One region of the Stutzerimonas sp. KH-1 genome, then DNA from elsewhere that is predicted to be linked to it. Evidence: riboswitches for the same ligand, from Rfam matches in the RefSeq annotation. Region 1 holds a riboswitch; the other holds the start of a gene.

Region 1 (7,144 bases):
CAGCGCATCGAAACCGCGATAACCGACAAGGCCTGCCGGCTGGTGCGCATCGCCAGCGAATACGCCGGCAAGCGCAGCGAGACGGAATCGGACGTGCTGCTCGGCCTCGACCAGATCACTCCGCAGGAATTGTTCGCCCGCGCATGGGAGGCCGAGTATGGCAACCCGGCGGACGAACAGGCGCTGGACGATTTCGCCACCCTGCTGCAACGAGTCGAGTTCGCCCATTCGGAGGATGACCGATGAGAATCCTCGCCATCCGCCTGAAGAACCTGGCGTCGCTGGCCGGAGAACAGGTCATCGATTTCACCGCGGAACCCCTGGCCAGCGCCGGGCTGTTCGCCATCACCGGGCCCACCGGTGCCGGCAAGAGCACCATTCTCGACGCCCTGTGCCTGGCGCTGTTCGGCAGCACGCCGCGACTCGACAGCGTTTCGCCGCTGAACAAGGTGCCCGAGGTAGATGCCGAGATCGGCGGTGGCGACGAGCGCAACCTGCTGCGCCGCGGCTGCGGCAGCGGCTACGCCGAGGTCGATTTCGTCGGCGTCGACGGTCACCGCTACCGCGCACGCTGGGAGGTCAAGCGCGCCCGCGAGAAGATCGACGGCCGCCTGCAGGCCAGCAGCCAGAGCCTTACGGATCTCGACAGCGGCACGCTCCTGGCCAGCGGCAAGAAACGCGAATTCAAGGAACTGCTCGAAGCCCGCCTGGGGCTGACCCTGGCCCAGTTCACCCGCGCCGTGCTGCTGGCGCAGAGCGAGTTTTCCGCCTTCCTCAAGGCCGACGACAACGAGCGCGGCACTCTCCTGGAAAAGCTCACCGATACCGGCCTCTACAGTCGCCTCGGTCAGGCCGCGTTCGAGGCCGCCAAAGAGGCGAAGGAAGGCCTCGCCCGCTTGGAGCAGCATGCCGGCGGCCTGCAGCCACTGGAGCCGGAGCAGCGTGACGAATTGGAGCGCGAACATCAGGCCCAGCTCGACGAACTGAAAGCGCTGCAGCAGCAACTCAAGGCGCTGGAAGCACAACGGCAATGGCTCAGCGAACTGCAGCGTCTGGAAAACGAGCGCGAAGCGGCATGCCAGCAACTGCAGGATGCCGAATACGAGCGCGAAAACCTCGCCGAGGCCCGGCGCATCCTCGACCTGTTCGAGCAACTGGCGCCGCAACGCCATCGTTTCCTGCGCCTGCAGGATCTCGGCCCGCTGCTGGACAAGGCCGCCGACAGCCTGGCGCGCCTGCAGCATGAGGAACAGGCCGTGCAGCAGCGCCTGGCCGAGCTGCAGAGCCAATGCAGCGCCGCCAGCGAGCAACTGCGTTCGGCCGAACAGGCGCGCCAGGACGCCGAGCCGCGGCTCGTCCAGGCGCGCCGTGAAGAGGAACGCCTGCAGCATCTGAACGCCGACCTGACCACTATCCGCGAGGACAGCACCCGGGCCGATGCCGAGGTGACTGCAGGCGCAGCGACGCTCACGCAGCTCGCCGAGCGCCAGCAGTGCGCCGCGGCGGAACTTGCCGCGCTAAGCCAGCAACTGGACAAGAGCGCCGCGCTGCAACCGCTCTGCAGCGCCTGGGACGGCTATCGCCCGCGCCTGCAACAGGCCGTGCAGCTGGCGGCACGGCTGCAGCAAGGTCAGGGCGAACTCCCGGCACTGGAAGCGCGGGCCAAGGCCGCCGAAACCCAGCAAAGCCTGGCCCGCGAGGCGCTGGACGCTCTGCAGCATGAGCGCGGCAGCGAAGTCGGCCTGGCCGAACAGCTCACCCAACTGCACGGGCAGCTGGACCAATGGCGCCAGGCCGAGCGCGAAACCGCGGCTCTGCGCGAACTCTGGGCGCAGCAACGCGGGCTCGAAACCAGCCGGCGCGAACTGGCCGACGCCGCTACCGGCCAGCAGGTGGAGCTGGACGGCCTGGTGCCGCTGGGCAAACAGGTCCGCGCCGAGCGCGACGCCGCCGAGCAGGCGCTGAACGTCACCCTTGCCTTGCTCGAACGCCAGCGCCTGGCGCGCAGTGCGAATGTCGAGGCGCTACGCGCCGCGCTGGTGCCGGGCGAGCCCTGCCCGGTCTGCGGCAGCCAGGAACATCCCTGGCATGCGGCCGATGCCATGCTCGCCGGCCTCGATCAGCAGGACGACCGCGAGGCCGAACGCGCGCGCGAAGCGCTGCAGGCCCAGGAACAGCGCCTGCAGGAACTGCGCGACCGCCACGTCGCGCTCAGCACCCAGTTGCGCCAGAGCCAGCAGCGTCAGAGCGAGGTCGAGGCGCAGCTGCAGACGCTGGCCCCGCGTCTACACGCCCTGTCAGCGCATGCCGAACTGCTTCGCCAACCCGAAGGAATGCGCGCGGACTGGCTGGGAGCCCGCGTGGCGACCCTGAACCAGCAGATCGCCGATGCCAGCCGGCAGCAACAACAACTGCTCGGGTTGCAGCAGCGCAGCGAAACCCTGCAGCAGACCTGGCAGGCCGCGCGCGAGGCCTGCGTCGAAGCGACCCAGCAGCTCGAGCGCCAGCGCGATGCCCTCGCCCGCGACGCCCAGCAGCTCGACGCAGAGCTGACGGCCTTCGCCGAACTGTTGCCCGGCGAAAGACTGCAGCGCTGGCGCGAAGATCCGGCGCAGACCTTTATGCAGCTGGACGCCGACATCGCCACGCGCCTGCAGCAACTGCAGGCGCAAGCCGAGCTGGCCGAGGAGCTGCGCCAGTGCGAGCAGCGCCAAAGCGACGAACAGCTGCAGCAGCGCCATCGCCAGGAGAAGCAGGCGAGCTGCCAGGCACGCCTGGCCGAACGCGAGAAGCTGCTGCTGGCCTGCCGGCAGGCGCTGCAGACCAGCCTCGGCGAGCAGCCCAGCGCCAATACCTGGCAGCAGCAACTGGACCTGGCCATCCAGGCCGCGCGCCAGGCCCAGGTCGAAATCGACCGCCAACTCAACGACGGCAGGCTCGGTCTGACCCGCTTGCAGAGCGAACAGCAGAGCTGCCGCCAGCGCCACGCCGAGCTGCAGCAGGAGCGCGAGGCGCTGCAGGTCGAACTCGCCGCATGGCGCAGCGCCCATCCGGCGCTGGACGACTCCACCCTCGCCCAGTTGCTGCAGATGGACGAGGCACTGCTGAGCGAGGCGCGCCAGCGCCTGCGAGACAACGCCGAAACTCTGACCCGCTGTCGCGAGCGACTCGACGGCTGTCTCGCCCGACTGGCCAGCCATCAGCAGCAACAGACCGAGGCGCCTGAGGCCACGCAGCTGCAACAGGCACACGCCGAACAGCTGCAGCGCTGCGAACAGGCCGAGCAGCGCTGTGCCGAAACCCGCGCCGCGCTGCTCGACGACGACAAGCGTCGCAGCCAAAGCCAGGCGCTGCTGGCGCAGATCGACGAGGCGCGCGCCGAAATGCAGCGCTGGGGGCGTATCGCCGCGCTGATCGGCTCTAGCGACGGCGGCGCCTTCCGCAAGATCGCCCAGGCCTACAATCTCGACCTGCTGGTGCAACACGCCAACGTGCAGCTGCGTCAGCTGGCGCGCCGTTATCGGCTCAAGCGCGGCGGAAGTCCGCTGGGCCTCTTGGTGATGGATACCGAGATGGGCGACGAGCTGCGCTCGGTACATTCGCTGTCCGGCGGCGAGACCTTTCTCGTCTCGCTGGCCCTGGCGCTGGGCCTGGCCTCGATGGCCTCGAGCAAGCTGAAAATCGAATCGCTGTTCATCGACGAAGGCTTCGGCAGCCTCGACCCCGAGTCGCTGCAGATCGCCATGGACGCGCTGGATTCGCTGCAGGCCCAGGGCCGCAAGGTGGCAGTGATCAGCCACGTCGCCGAGATGCACGAACGCATCCCGGTGCAAATCCAGGTGCGTCGTCAGGGCAATGGGCAGAGCGGGCTGAAGATCGTCGGCGGACTGTCCTAGCGGTCGCCGGGCTGGCAGACCTTGCGGCCATTGGTCCGCTTGTGTTTCGCCAGCATCGGCCGTAAGGTTCGCGCGTTTTCTTATCCGCCCAGGTGTGCGCGACCAAAAGGTCCGCATTAAACGGGAAGCCGGTGCGCTCGAAGAGCAAGGCCGGCGCTGCCCCCGCAACGGTAATCGACCGCGATCCTCAGGGATCGCCGTCCGCTCGACAGCCACTGTGTTCCGACATGGGAAGGTGAGCGTGATGCGCGTCGAAAGCCCGGAGACCGGCCTGACGGATTCGACTGGTGTTGCGGAGGGCAGCACCGTCAAGCGCTGCCGCCGTAATTCCCGCGCTTGTTCCTGCCCTCCTCAAAAGTCTGCGATCTTTTGAGGAATTCCAAGAATGAAACTGTCCCGACTTGCCCTCGCCGTGGCGCTGCTGCCTGGCGCGCAGGTGTTTGCTGCCGATGCCGAGCAGGAACTGCCGAGCATGCTTATCACCTCGGCCCGCCAGGCCGAACCCCGCGCCCAGGCCACTGCAGCCAATACCGTCTTCACTCGCGCCGATATCGAACGCCTGCAGGCACGCAGCGTGCCTGAGCTGCTGCGGCGTGTGCCAGGCGTACAGGTAAGCAGCCCTGGCGGTGTGGCGTCGCTATCGCTGCGCGGCACCGGTACTGCACAAACGCTGGTGCTGGTCGATGGCCAACGCATCGCTTCAGCCACCAGCGGTTTCGCCCGCCTCGACTACCTGGCTATCGACAACATCGAGCGCGTCGAAGTGATCCGTGGCCCGCGCTCCTCGCTTTACGGTGCGGATGCCATTGGTGGCGTCATCCAGATCTTTACCCGTGGCGGCAAACCCGGAATAAATCCGGAAGTCCGCCTGGCCGCCGGTAGCGACCAGACCTTTCAGCGCAGCCTGAGCCTGGCAGCCGGAACGGAACAGACTCGCATCCATCTGGGCGCCAGCCTAGACGAGCGCGACGGCTTCGACATCACCCGCGACAATCGCGGCGCTGACCAAGACAACGATGGCCAGCGCAACAAGGCCCTGCACTTGAAGCTGGATCACCAGTTCGATGCGGACTGGAAAGCCGGTTTGAGTCTCAACGACCAGCGCGGCAAGAACGAGTATGACGATGCCTACGAGTTCGCCCCGGGCACACCGCAGGACGAGTTTCGCGTCAGCAGCTACAGCGGTTATCTGGACGGCCAGCTAAGCGACGTCTGGAACAGCCGTCTGGAGCTGGGTCGCAGCTTCGATCGCAACCGCGCGGTCGGCTCCAACTACAATGACGGTCTGCTGGAGACCACCCGCCACTCTGCAGCCTGGATCAACCGTTTGCAGCTGAGCGAGCGTCAGCAGCTTAGCGTGGGCAGCGACTGGTACGAGGACCGCCTCGATGCCACCACCGCCTACCAGGAAGACAGCCGCGACAATCTCGCCTTTTTTGCTCAGCACAGCTTCCAGGGCGAACACTTCGGCACCGAGCTGGGTCTGCGTCACGACGACAACCAGCAGTTTGGCAGCCACAACAGCTGGAACGCAGCATTCAGCCTGCCGGTAGGTCAGTCGCAGCGCTGGATTCTGAGCTATGGCGAGGGCTTCCGCGCCCCGACGTTCACCGACCTCTACGCACCGCCCGCCTGGGGACCCAATCCGGACCTGAAGCCGGAGACTTCGAAGACGTACGAATTGCAATGGCGCGGCGAATTCGAAGAGACCCAACTGGAAGCCTCCCTTTATCGCACCGATGTCGAAGACATGATTGCCTGGGGTGGAACCCGGATGGAAAACGTCAGCCAGGCACGGATCAACGGTTTCGAAGCCAGCGCGGCGCGTGAGCTGTTGGGCTGGCAGGCGAGCCTCGGCGTTAGTGTCATTGATCCACGCGATAGGGACAGCGGCCGCGTACTACAACGCCGCGCCAAGCGCTCGCTAAGCCTGGATATAGACCGTCAGTTCGGCGCATTCGGAGTCGGTGCGACCTGGCAGGCCTTCAGCCAGCGCTTCGACGACAGCGCGTTCAATTCAAGCTACGAGTCTGAGCGCACCACAATCCCAGGGTATGCCGTGCTGAACCTTCGCACGAGCTGGCAGGCAACCCCCGAGATTCGCTGGGAAGCCAAGTTGGATAACGTGCTGAACAAGGACTATCACCTTGCCCTGTACCAGCGCGAATTCGCCAACATGGACAGCGCCTACGGCTACAAGGAGCAGGGTCGCACCGCGCTACTCGCCGTCACCTGGACTCCGTCACTGTAATGGCGTCTACCGGCACGCCCGCTCAGGGCGCTGCCGCCATCACCTCGCAGAGCTTCCGGATCGCCCCCAGCATCTGGAAGCTCGGTCGCTCCAGGCCCTTGTCCGGCACTTCCAGCAATCGCCCGTTGCGCACGGCATCGAGCTGTGGCCAGGCCTGCCACTCGTCCAGCTGCGCCCCGCTGCCGGCCAGGATGACTTGCGGGTCGCGGGCGAGCACCGCTTCGATGCTCACCTGCGGCGCGGCCAGGGTCAGGTCGGCGAAGACGTTGCGCCCGCCACACACCTCGATCGCTTCGCTGATGATCTGCTGCCCGCCGAGGGTATACAGCGGGCGGTTCCAGACCTGGTAGAACACCCGCAACGGCCGTTCACGGGCGTAGGCTGTGCGCAGCTCGGCGAGGCCGGCGCGAAACGCCTCGGCCAGGCGCTCGCCCTGCTCCGTGCGGCCGACCGCCTGGCCGATCACCCTGAATTGCTCGGCCAGCCCGTCGAGGCGAGTCTGCGCCACCACCAGCACGGGAACACCGAACTGCTGCAGCTGCTCGCGCTGGCTGCGCGGCACGCTGTCCGGCCAGAGCAGGACCAGATCGGGGCGCAGGCTGAGCAAGGTCTCCATCTCGACCTGGCCATAACGCCCCACCGATGGCACCTGAGCCAGGGCCGCAGGACGTTCGCCGCCGTCCAGCACACCGGCCAGGCGATCTACGGCATCGAGTTCCAGCATGATTTCGCTGAGCGAGGGCGCCAGGCTTACTACCCGCTGCGCGGCCACCGCAGGCAAGGTGGCCAGCAGCGCCAGAGCGGCGAGCAAAAGGTGACGCATCAGTGCAGCTGCCGCGGAATACGGTAGAGCACCAGCAGCACCAGGCTGCCGAATACCAGCAACAGGCGGGCAACCGGTTCCATGCCCAGCAGAGCCCCGGCGGCCGCGAACCAGGCCGGCAGCGAGGCGATCAGCAGCCCACGCCGGCGGAGGCGACGCAAGCGTGCCCAGGCG
Region 2 (7,144 bases), 590 kb from region 1:
GATGGGCCTGATGTCGGCAGCCATCGACAACGTGCCGCTGACCGCAGCGCTGCTCAAATCCGGGTTGGAAATGGGCGTTGCCGAATGGATGGTGCTGACCTACGCGGTCGGTGTCGGCGGTTCGCTGCTGGTGATCGGTTCGGCCTCCGGTATCGTCGCGATGAGCAAGGTGCCGGGGCTGACCTTCGGTAGCTATCTGCGTTACATGCTCTACCTGTTCATCGCCTTCAACATCGGCTTCGCCGGTGTCTATCTGGTCGGCCTGTCGGTGGGCTGACCGCGGTTCGCGCGCGACCGCGGGTTACCAGCTCAGGTTGAAGTGCGAACCCAGCACGAAGCGACCGTCGAGCAGGTCCCAGCGCTCGACGCAGACCTTCTTCTGCTCGCCGGGGTGCAGCTTCAGGCGGTTGAAGGAGTTCGGCGAGGTGCCACGCAGGCGGGTCGAGAGCGTGGTGCCCGCCTGCACCATCCAGATCTCCCGCGCAAGGCCGCTGTACTGTCTGGACAACGGCAGCACGTAGGGCAGGTGGATGTGTCCGCCCATGACCAGATCCAGGCCATGCTCGGCCCAGCGCTGCAGCGCGGGTTCGGCGCCGTGCTGCAGGTTGCTCAGATCGCTCGGCACCATCGCGCCGAACGGCTGGTGGGCCACCACGATGCGAATCTTGCGCGGGTCACCCTCGGCCAGCCGCTGCGCCACCCGTTCCACTTGCCGCCCCGTCACCACGCCGTCCTTGTGCCGGCGCGGATGAGTGGTATTGAGCCCGATCACCAGCATGTCGTCGTTCTCGAATACCGGCTCCAGCTCATCACCGAAGTGTCGCCGGTAGTTGCCGTACGGTGTGAACAGACGGGCGAAGAGGTTGTACAGCGGGATGTCGTGATTGCCCGGAATCACCAGCGTATCGCCGACGCCGTCGGCCTCCAGCCGACGGACGAAGGCCGCGGCACTGGCGAACTGGCCGCGGCGGGCGCGCTGGGTGATGTCGCCGGAGAACACCAGCAGATCGGCTCGATGCTCACTTACATGATCCTCCAGCGCCTGGACCACGGCTGGTTGCTCGGTGCCGAAATGGGTGTCGGAGATCTGCACGATGCTGGTCATGGGCTTGGCTGAGGGTCCTGGCTGTTTGCTGGCATTGTTGCATTCGAATCCTTTCGGCGTCCGCCGTTCCAAGCGGCGAGATGCAAGCGAAGATTGCAGAGGCCGTGCGACAACCTCGTGGTTGCGTGATGCCCGACCTTGGACTAACCTCCGCGTCGCCTCAGGTGCCCCCTGGCCTTGTGCCAGACGGGTGAAACAGGGAAGCCGGTCCATTCTCACGAAGATTCCGGCGCTGCCCCCGCAACGGTAGGCGAGTCGAGAAACCGCAACGGCCACTGTGCTCAACGCATGGGAAGGCGCGGTTTCGGGATGCCGCAAGGCATACGCTCGCAAGCCCGGAGACCGGCCTGTCGCATTTCACTGACAGTGCGGCGGGCGCTGGGCGGGTGCATATCCCTCGCGGTATTCACTTCCTTTTGCGGTTCCTCCGTCTGTCTTCGTCGACTTTCAGTCGTGCGGGTGGGCACGACGGAGACCTGAACCTTGACTGGCAAGCCCCGTTTCAAGCCAGCGGCCTATGTGCTGCTCGGCAGTTTTCCCTTTTCCATCGGCCAACTGGCCGCAGCCCCGCTGGACCTCGAACAGCAGGTGGTGACCGCCACCCGTACCGCGCAAACCGCCCAGCAGAGCCTGGCCGCAGTCACCGTGCTGGACCGCGAGCGCATCGAGCGTAGCCAGGCGGCTTCGTTACCCGAGCTGCTCAAGCAGGTGCCTGGCGTTTCGCTGGCCAACAACGGCGGGCCTGGCAAGTCCACCTCGCTGTTCATGCGCGGCACCGAATCTGATCACGTGCTGGTGATGATCGACGGCATCAAGATCGGCTCGGTCTCGGGCGGCGGCGCGGCCCTGCAGGATCTGCCGCTGGAGCTGATCGAGCGCATCGAGGTGGTCCGCGGTCCGCGTTCCAGCCTGTACGGCTCGGAGGCCATTGGCGGAGTGATCCAGATATTCACCCGCAAGGGCCAGGGGCAGGGCGTCAAGCCGTTCTTCTCGGCCGGCTACGGCACCCATGACACCTACACGGGCAGCGCCGGCGTTTCCGGCGGCGACGGTCGTGGCTGGTACAGCCTGGGTGTCAGCGGTTCGGACACCGACGGCATCAACGTCAAGTCGGCGGACACTAGCGGCTACGAACGTGACACCGATGGCTATCGCAACCTGTCCGCGACCCTGAGTGCCGGTTACCGCTTCGACAACGGCCTGGAACTGGACGCCAACCTGCTGCAGGCCAAGTCCCATAACGACTACGACAGCGTGAACCGGGCCCGCACGTCCGGTTTCGGCGCCAATGCCGATGGTGAGTCGAGGATCTTCGGCACCCGCGCGCGCTTCAGTCCGCTGGAACCCTGGCGGGTGACGCTGCAGGCCGGGCGCAGCGAAGACAAGTCCGATGCCTATCAGGACGGGCAGTTCTATTCACGCTTCGACAGCCGTCGCGACACGCTCAGCTGGCAGAACGATATCGAGCTGACTGCGGGGCATACGCTGATCCTGGGTGCCGATCACCAGCGCGACGAGGTCAACGGCACCACGGTCTATGCCGAGGACTCCCGGGACAACGACGGCTATTTCGCGCAGTACCTGGGCGAAGTCGGCCGCCATGATTGGCAGCTGTCGCTGCGCCGGGACGACAACGAGCAGTTCGGCCAGCACGACACCGGCAACATCGGCTACGGCTATGCGCTGACCGACTGGCTGCGCGGCACCATCAGCTACGGCACGGCATTCAAGGCACCAACCTTCAACGAGCTGTATTTCCCCGATTACGGCAATCCCGAGCTGGATGCGGAAACCTCCGAAAGCCTCGAAGTCGGCCTTGCCGGGCAGCATGGCTGGGGCCACTGGGCAGTGAATGCCTATCGCACCGTGGTCGATGAACTCATCGCCTATGACGCCAGCATTTCCGCGCCGGCCAACGTGCAGGAAGCGCGCATCCGCGGGGTCGAGCTAGTTCTCGGCAGCCAGTTGCTCGGCTGGGACTGGAATGCCAACTACAGCCTGCTGGAACCAGAGAACCGCTCCGCCGGCGCCAACCGCGGCAACGAACTGGCGCGCCGGGCCAAGCAGCTGTTCAACCTCGATGTCGATCGCCGGTTCGGCGCCTTTAGCGTCGGCGCCAGCCTGCATGCCGAAGGGCAGCGCTACGACGACCTGGCCAACGCCCGCGAGCTGTCCGGCTACGCCACCCTCGATCTGCGCGGTGAATACCGCATCACCCCCGAGTGGCGCCTGCAGGCGCGCGTCGCCAACCTGCTGGACGCCGACTTTGAGACCGCCGAGGGCTACAACCAGCCCGGCCAGGCGGCCTATCTGACGGTGCGCTACCAGGCCCTGTAAGACCGCGGCGCGGGCATGTCGTCCGCGCCCATAGAAGGAGACTGCAATGATCAAGCTTGCCCCGAGATACCAGCTGCTGGTCGGCCTCGCGCTTGCCGCGCTGCTGGCCATGACCCGCGGACAGCACTTCGCTAGCGTCAACCTGCCGAGCGCGTCCTGGGCGGTGTTCTTCCTCGCCGGTGTGCTCGTACGGCCGAAGTGGGTGTTTCCGGCACTGTTTCTCGAGGCTTCGCTGCTGGATTTCGCCGCCATCCAGTGGGCCGGTGTCAGCGACTGGTGCATGTCGCCGGCGTACTGGATGCTGGTGCCGGCATACGGTTCGCTGTGGCTGGGCGGTCGACTCTACGCCCGTCTGCATCGTGACCATTTCAGCAGCCTGGCGACCCTGGCGCTGTGCGTGATGGCGAGCGCCTTCGTTTGCTACCTGTTCTCTGGCGGCGGCTTCCTCTATTTCTCCGGGCGCTACCCGGAGCCGACGCTGGCGCTGCTTATCGAGCGCATCGCCACCTATTACCCGCGCTACCTGTCGACCCTGGCGCTGTATGTCGGCGTCGCCGCGCTGCTGTTCGTCGGCCTGCGCGCCTGGGCCGGGCAGCGAGACGAGGCCCGCGCATGAGCGAATCCAGCGAACGCGACGAACGCCACAAGGCGCGCATGCAGCGCAAGAAGGCGCTGATGGACGAGAAGATCGCCGAGGCGCAGGACGAGTACGGCCTGCTGCTGGTGCATACCGGCAACGGCAAGGGCAAGAGCAGCTCGGCCTTCGGCATGCTGGCGCGTGCGCTCGGCCATGGCATGAAGGTCGGCGTGGTGCAGTTCATCAAGGGCGCGGCCAGCACCGGCGAGGAGGCGTTCTTCCGGCGCTTTCCGGACGAGGTGCGCTACCACGTCATGGGCGAGGGCTTCACCTGGGAAACCCAGGATCGCCAGCGTGACATCGCCAAGGCCCGCGAAGCCTGGGCGGCGGCGGCCGAGTTGCTGGCCGATCCCGAGATTGGCCTGGTGGTGCTCGATGAGCTGAACATCGCATTGAAGTACGGCTACCTGGAGCTCGCGCCGGTGCTTGCCGACATCGAGTCGCGGCCGCTGCTGCAGCACGTGGTGGTCACCGGCCGCGGCGCGCCGGACGGGCTGATCGAGGCGGCGGACACCGTCACCGAGATGGGCCTGATCAAGCACGCGTTCAAGGCGGGTGTTAAGGCGCAGAAAGGAGTCGAGTTCTGATGATCGTTTCGACCAGTGAGGGTGGATGGGTGAAGCGTCATCCACCCTACGGCGCCTGCCTGTGCGAAATGGCGAAGGGAGGTCGCAATGACCAGTAGAAACTGCCCGGCGCTGTTGATCGCCGCGCCGGCCTCCGGCCAGGGCAAGACCACCGTCACCGCGGCTCTGGCCCGGTTGCATGCGCGGCAGGGCAAGCGCGTGCGGGTGTTCAAGTGCGGGCCGGACTTTCTCGACCCGATGATCCTCGCGCGTGCCAGTGGCAAGCCGGTCTATCAGCTCGACCTGTGGATGGTCGGCGAAGAGGAGTCGCGACGCCTGCTCTGGGAAGCGGCGGGCGAGGCCGACCTGATCTTGATCGAGGGCGTGATGGGTCTGTTCGATGGCGCGCCCTCGGCGGCCGATCTGGCGCGGCGCTTCGGCGTGCCGGTGCTGGCGGTCATCGACGGCTCGGCCATGGCGCAGACCTTCGGCGCCATGGCGCACGGGCTGAGCAGCTTCCAGCCGGACCTGCCGTTCGACGGCGTGCTGGCCAATCGGGTCGGCAGCGCCCGGCATGGCGAGATTCTGCGTGACAGCCTGTCGGAGTCGATCCGCTGGTACGGCGCCCTGCCGCGCAGTGTCGAGGTGGAGCTGCCCAGTCGGCACCTGGGGCTGGTACAAGCCGAGGAGCTGGCTGATCTGGACGCCCGTCTGGATGCCGCCGCCGATGCTCTGGCACTCAGTGCGGACACCGAGTTGCCTGCCCCGGTCACTTTCGCCGCGCCGGCCAGTGCGCCGCTCGAACCGCTGCTGGCGGGTGTACGCATCGGCGTCGCACGCGATGCGGCCTTTGCCTTTCTCTATCAGGCCAATCTCGACCTGCTGCAGGCGTTGGGTGCCGAGTTGCTGTTTTTCTCGCCGCTGCGCTTTGCTCGCTTGCCGGCCGTGGACAGTCTCTATCTACCGGGCGGTTATCCCGAGCTGCACCTGCGCGGTCTGTCGCGCAACCGCGCCATGGCCGAGGCGATCCGTGCGCATCATGAAGCGGGCAAGCCGATCCTCGCCGAGTGCGGCGGCATGCTCTACCTGCTCGACGGGCTGACCGATCGCGGCGACGAGCGCGCGCAGATGCTCGGCCTGCTGCCCGGCGAGGCGCGCATGCAGAAGCGTCTGACGGCATTGGCGCTGCAGGAAGTGGAGCTGCCGGAAGGGCGGCTGCGCGGGCACACCTTCCATCATTCGGCGCTGGAGTCGCCACTCGAGCCGCTGGCTCGCGGCGAGTGCCCGAACTACAAGCGCACCGCCGAAGCGGTCTACCGCCGGGGCCGGCTGACGGCGTCCTACATCCACCTGTACCTGCCGTCCGATCCGGCAGCTGCCGCGGCGCTGTTCCGGCCATGAGCGTGCATGCCTTCAGCCCGCAGGAGCGCGCGGCGGTCTATCGCGCCATCGGCGAGCGTCGCGACATGCGCCATTTCGCCGGCGGTGAGGTTGCACCGGAGCTGCTGTCGAGACTGCTCAACGCGGCGCACCAGGCACCCAGCGTTGGCCTGATGCAGCCGTGGCGCTTTATCCGCATCACCCGCGCCGAGTTGCGCACGGCCATCGCCGCTCTGGTCGACGAGGAACGCCGGCGCACGGCCCAGGCGCTCGGCGAGCGTTCCGCCGAGTTCATGCGGCTCAAGGTCGAGGGTATCGAGGATTGTGCCGAGCTGCTGGTTGCCGCGTTGATGGATGGCCGCGAGCAACATATCTTCGGCCGCCGCACGCTGCCGGAGATGGACCTCGCGTCGCTGGCCTGCGCGATCCAGAATCTCTGGCTCGCGGCGCGGGCGGAAGGCCTGGGGATGGGCTGGGTGTCACTGTTCGATCCCGCCGCGCTGGCCGCCTTGCTCGGTATGCCGGACGGTGCCAAGCCGGTGGCGATCCTCTGCCTCGGGCCGGTGCAGGAGTTCTACCCGGCACCGATGCTGGCACTGGAAGGCTGGACCACGCCGCGACCGCTGCACGAACTGGTTTTCGAGAATGCCTGGGAGGCGAAATGAGCAAGGGGCCGCAGCGCATCGTCTGCCTGTCCACCGAGACCTGCGAAACGCTTTACCTGCTGGGCGAGCAGGCGCGCATCGTCGGCATCTCCGGCTTCACCGTGCGCCCGCCGCAGGCGCGCAAGGAGAAGCCCAAGGTCAGCGGCTTCACCAGCGTCAAACACGAGCAGATTTTGGCCCTCGAGCCGGACCTGGTGCTCGGCTACAGCGACCTGCAGGGCGACATGCTCGCCGAGCTGGCGCGCGAAGGGCTGGAAGTGCACCTGTTCAACCAGCGCAATATCGCCGGCATCCTGCGCATGATCGAGACCCTTGGTGCGCTGGTGCATGCCGGCGAGCGTGCGCGGGCGCTGATCGCCGAGCTGCAGGCGGGGCTGGATGCCATCCGCGCCAGTGCCGCAGCCTTGCCGCGCCGGCCACGAGTGTATTTCGAGGAATGGAACGACCCGCTGAT

The links. A riboswitch is a leader RNA that binds a small molecule or an ion and turns the genes downstream of it on or off. The one in region 1 is predicted to bind cobalamin.
Region 2: it holds a riboswitch for cobalamin, as region 1 does, so the genes downstream of both, btuB (TonB-dependent vitamin B12 receptor) here and ACX1DW_RS13190 (TonB-dependent receptor domain-containing protein) in region 1, are expected to answer to the same signal.

Annotation. Positions count from the first base shown of each region.
Region 1 covers NZ_CM137011.1:2,729,630-2,736,773, forward strand. Annotated here, with positions in the region: gene ACX1DW_RS13180 (exonuclease SbcCD subunit D C-terminal domain-containing protein) at 1-246, shown strand, start outside; gene ACX1DW_RS13185 (AAA family ATPase) at 243-3,896, shown strand; cobalamin riboswitch at 3,969-4,185, shown strand; gene ACX1DW_RS13190 (TonB-dependent receptor domain-containing protein) at 4,282-6,147, shown strand; gene ACX1DW_RS13195 (cobalamin-binding protein) at 6,170-6,970, opposite strand; gene ACX1DW_RS13200 (hypothetical protein) at 6,970-7,144, opposite strand, start outside.
Region 2 covers NZ_CM137011.1:2,136,785-2,143,928, reverse strand. Annotated here, with positions in the region: gene nhaD (sodium:proton antiporter NhaD) at 1-277, shown strand, start outside; gene ACX1DW_RS10250 (metallophosphoesterase family protein) at 302-1,105, opposite strand; cobalamin riboswitch at 1,251-1,470, shown strand; gene btuB (TonB-dependent vitamin B12 receptor) at 1,589-3,442, shown strand; gene ACX1DW_RS10240 (hypothetical protein) at 3,489-4,058, shown strand; gene cobO (cob(I)yrinic acid a,c-diamide adenosyltransferase) at 4,055-4,666, shown strand; gene ACX1DW_RS10230 (cobyrinate a,c-diamide synthase) at 4,754-6,046, shown strand; gene bluB (5,6-dimethylbenzimidazole synthase) at 6,043-6,690, shown strand; gene ACX1DW_RS10220 (cobalamin-binding protein) at 6,687-7,144, shown strand, end outside.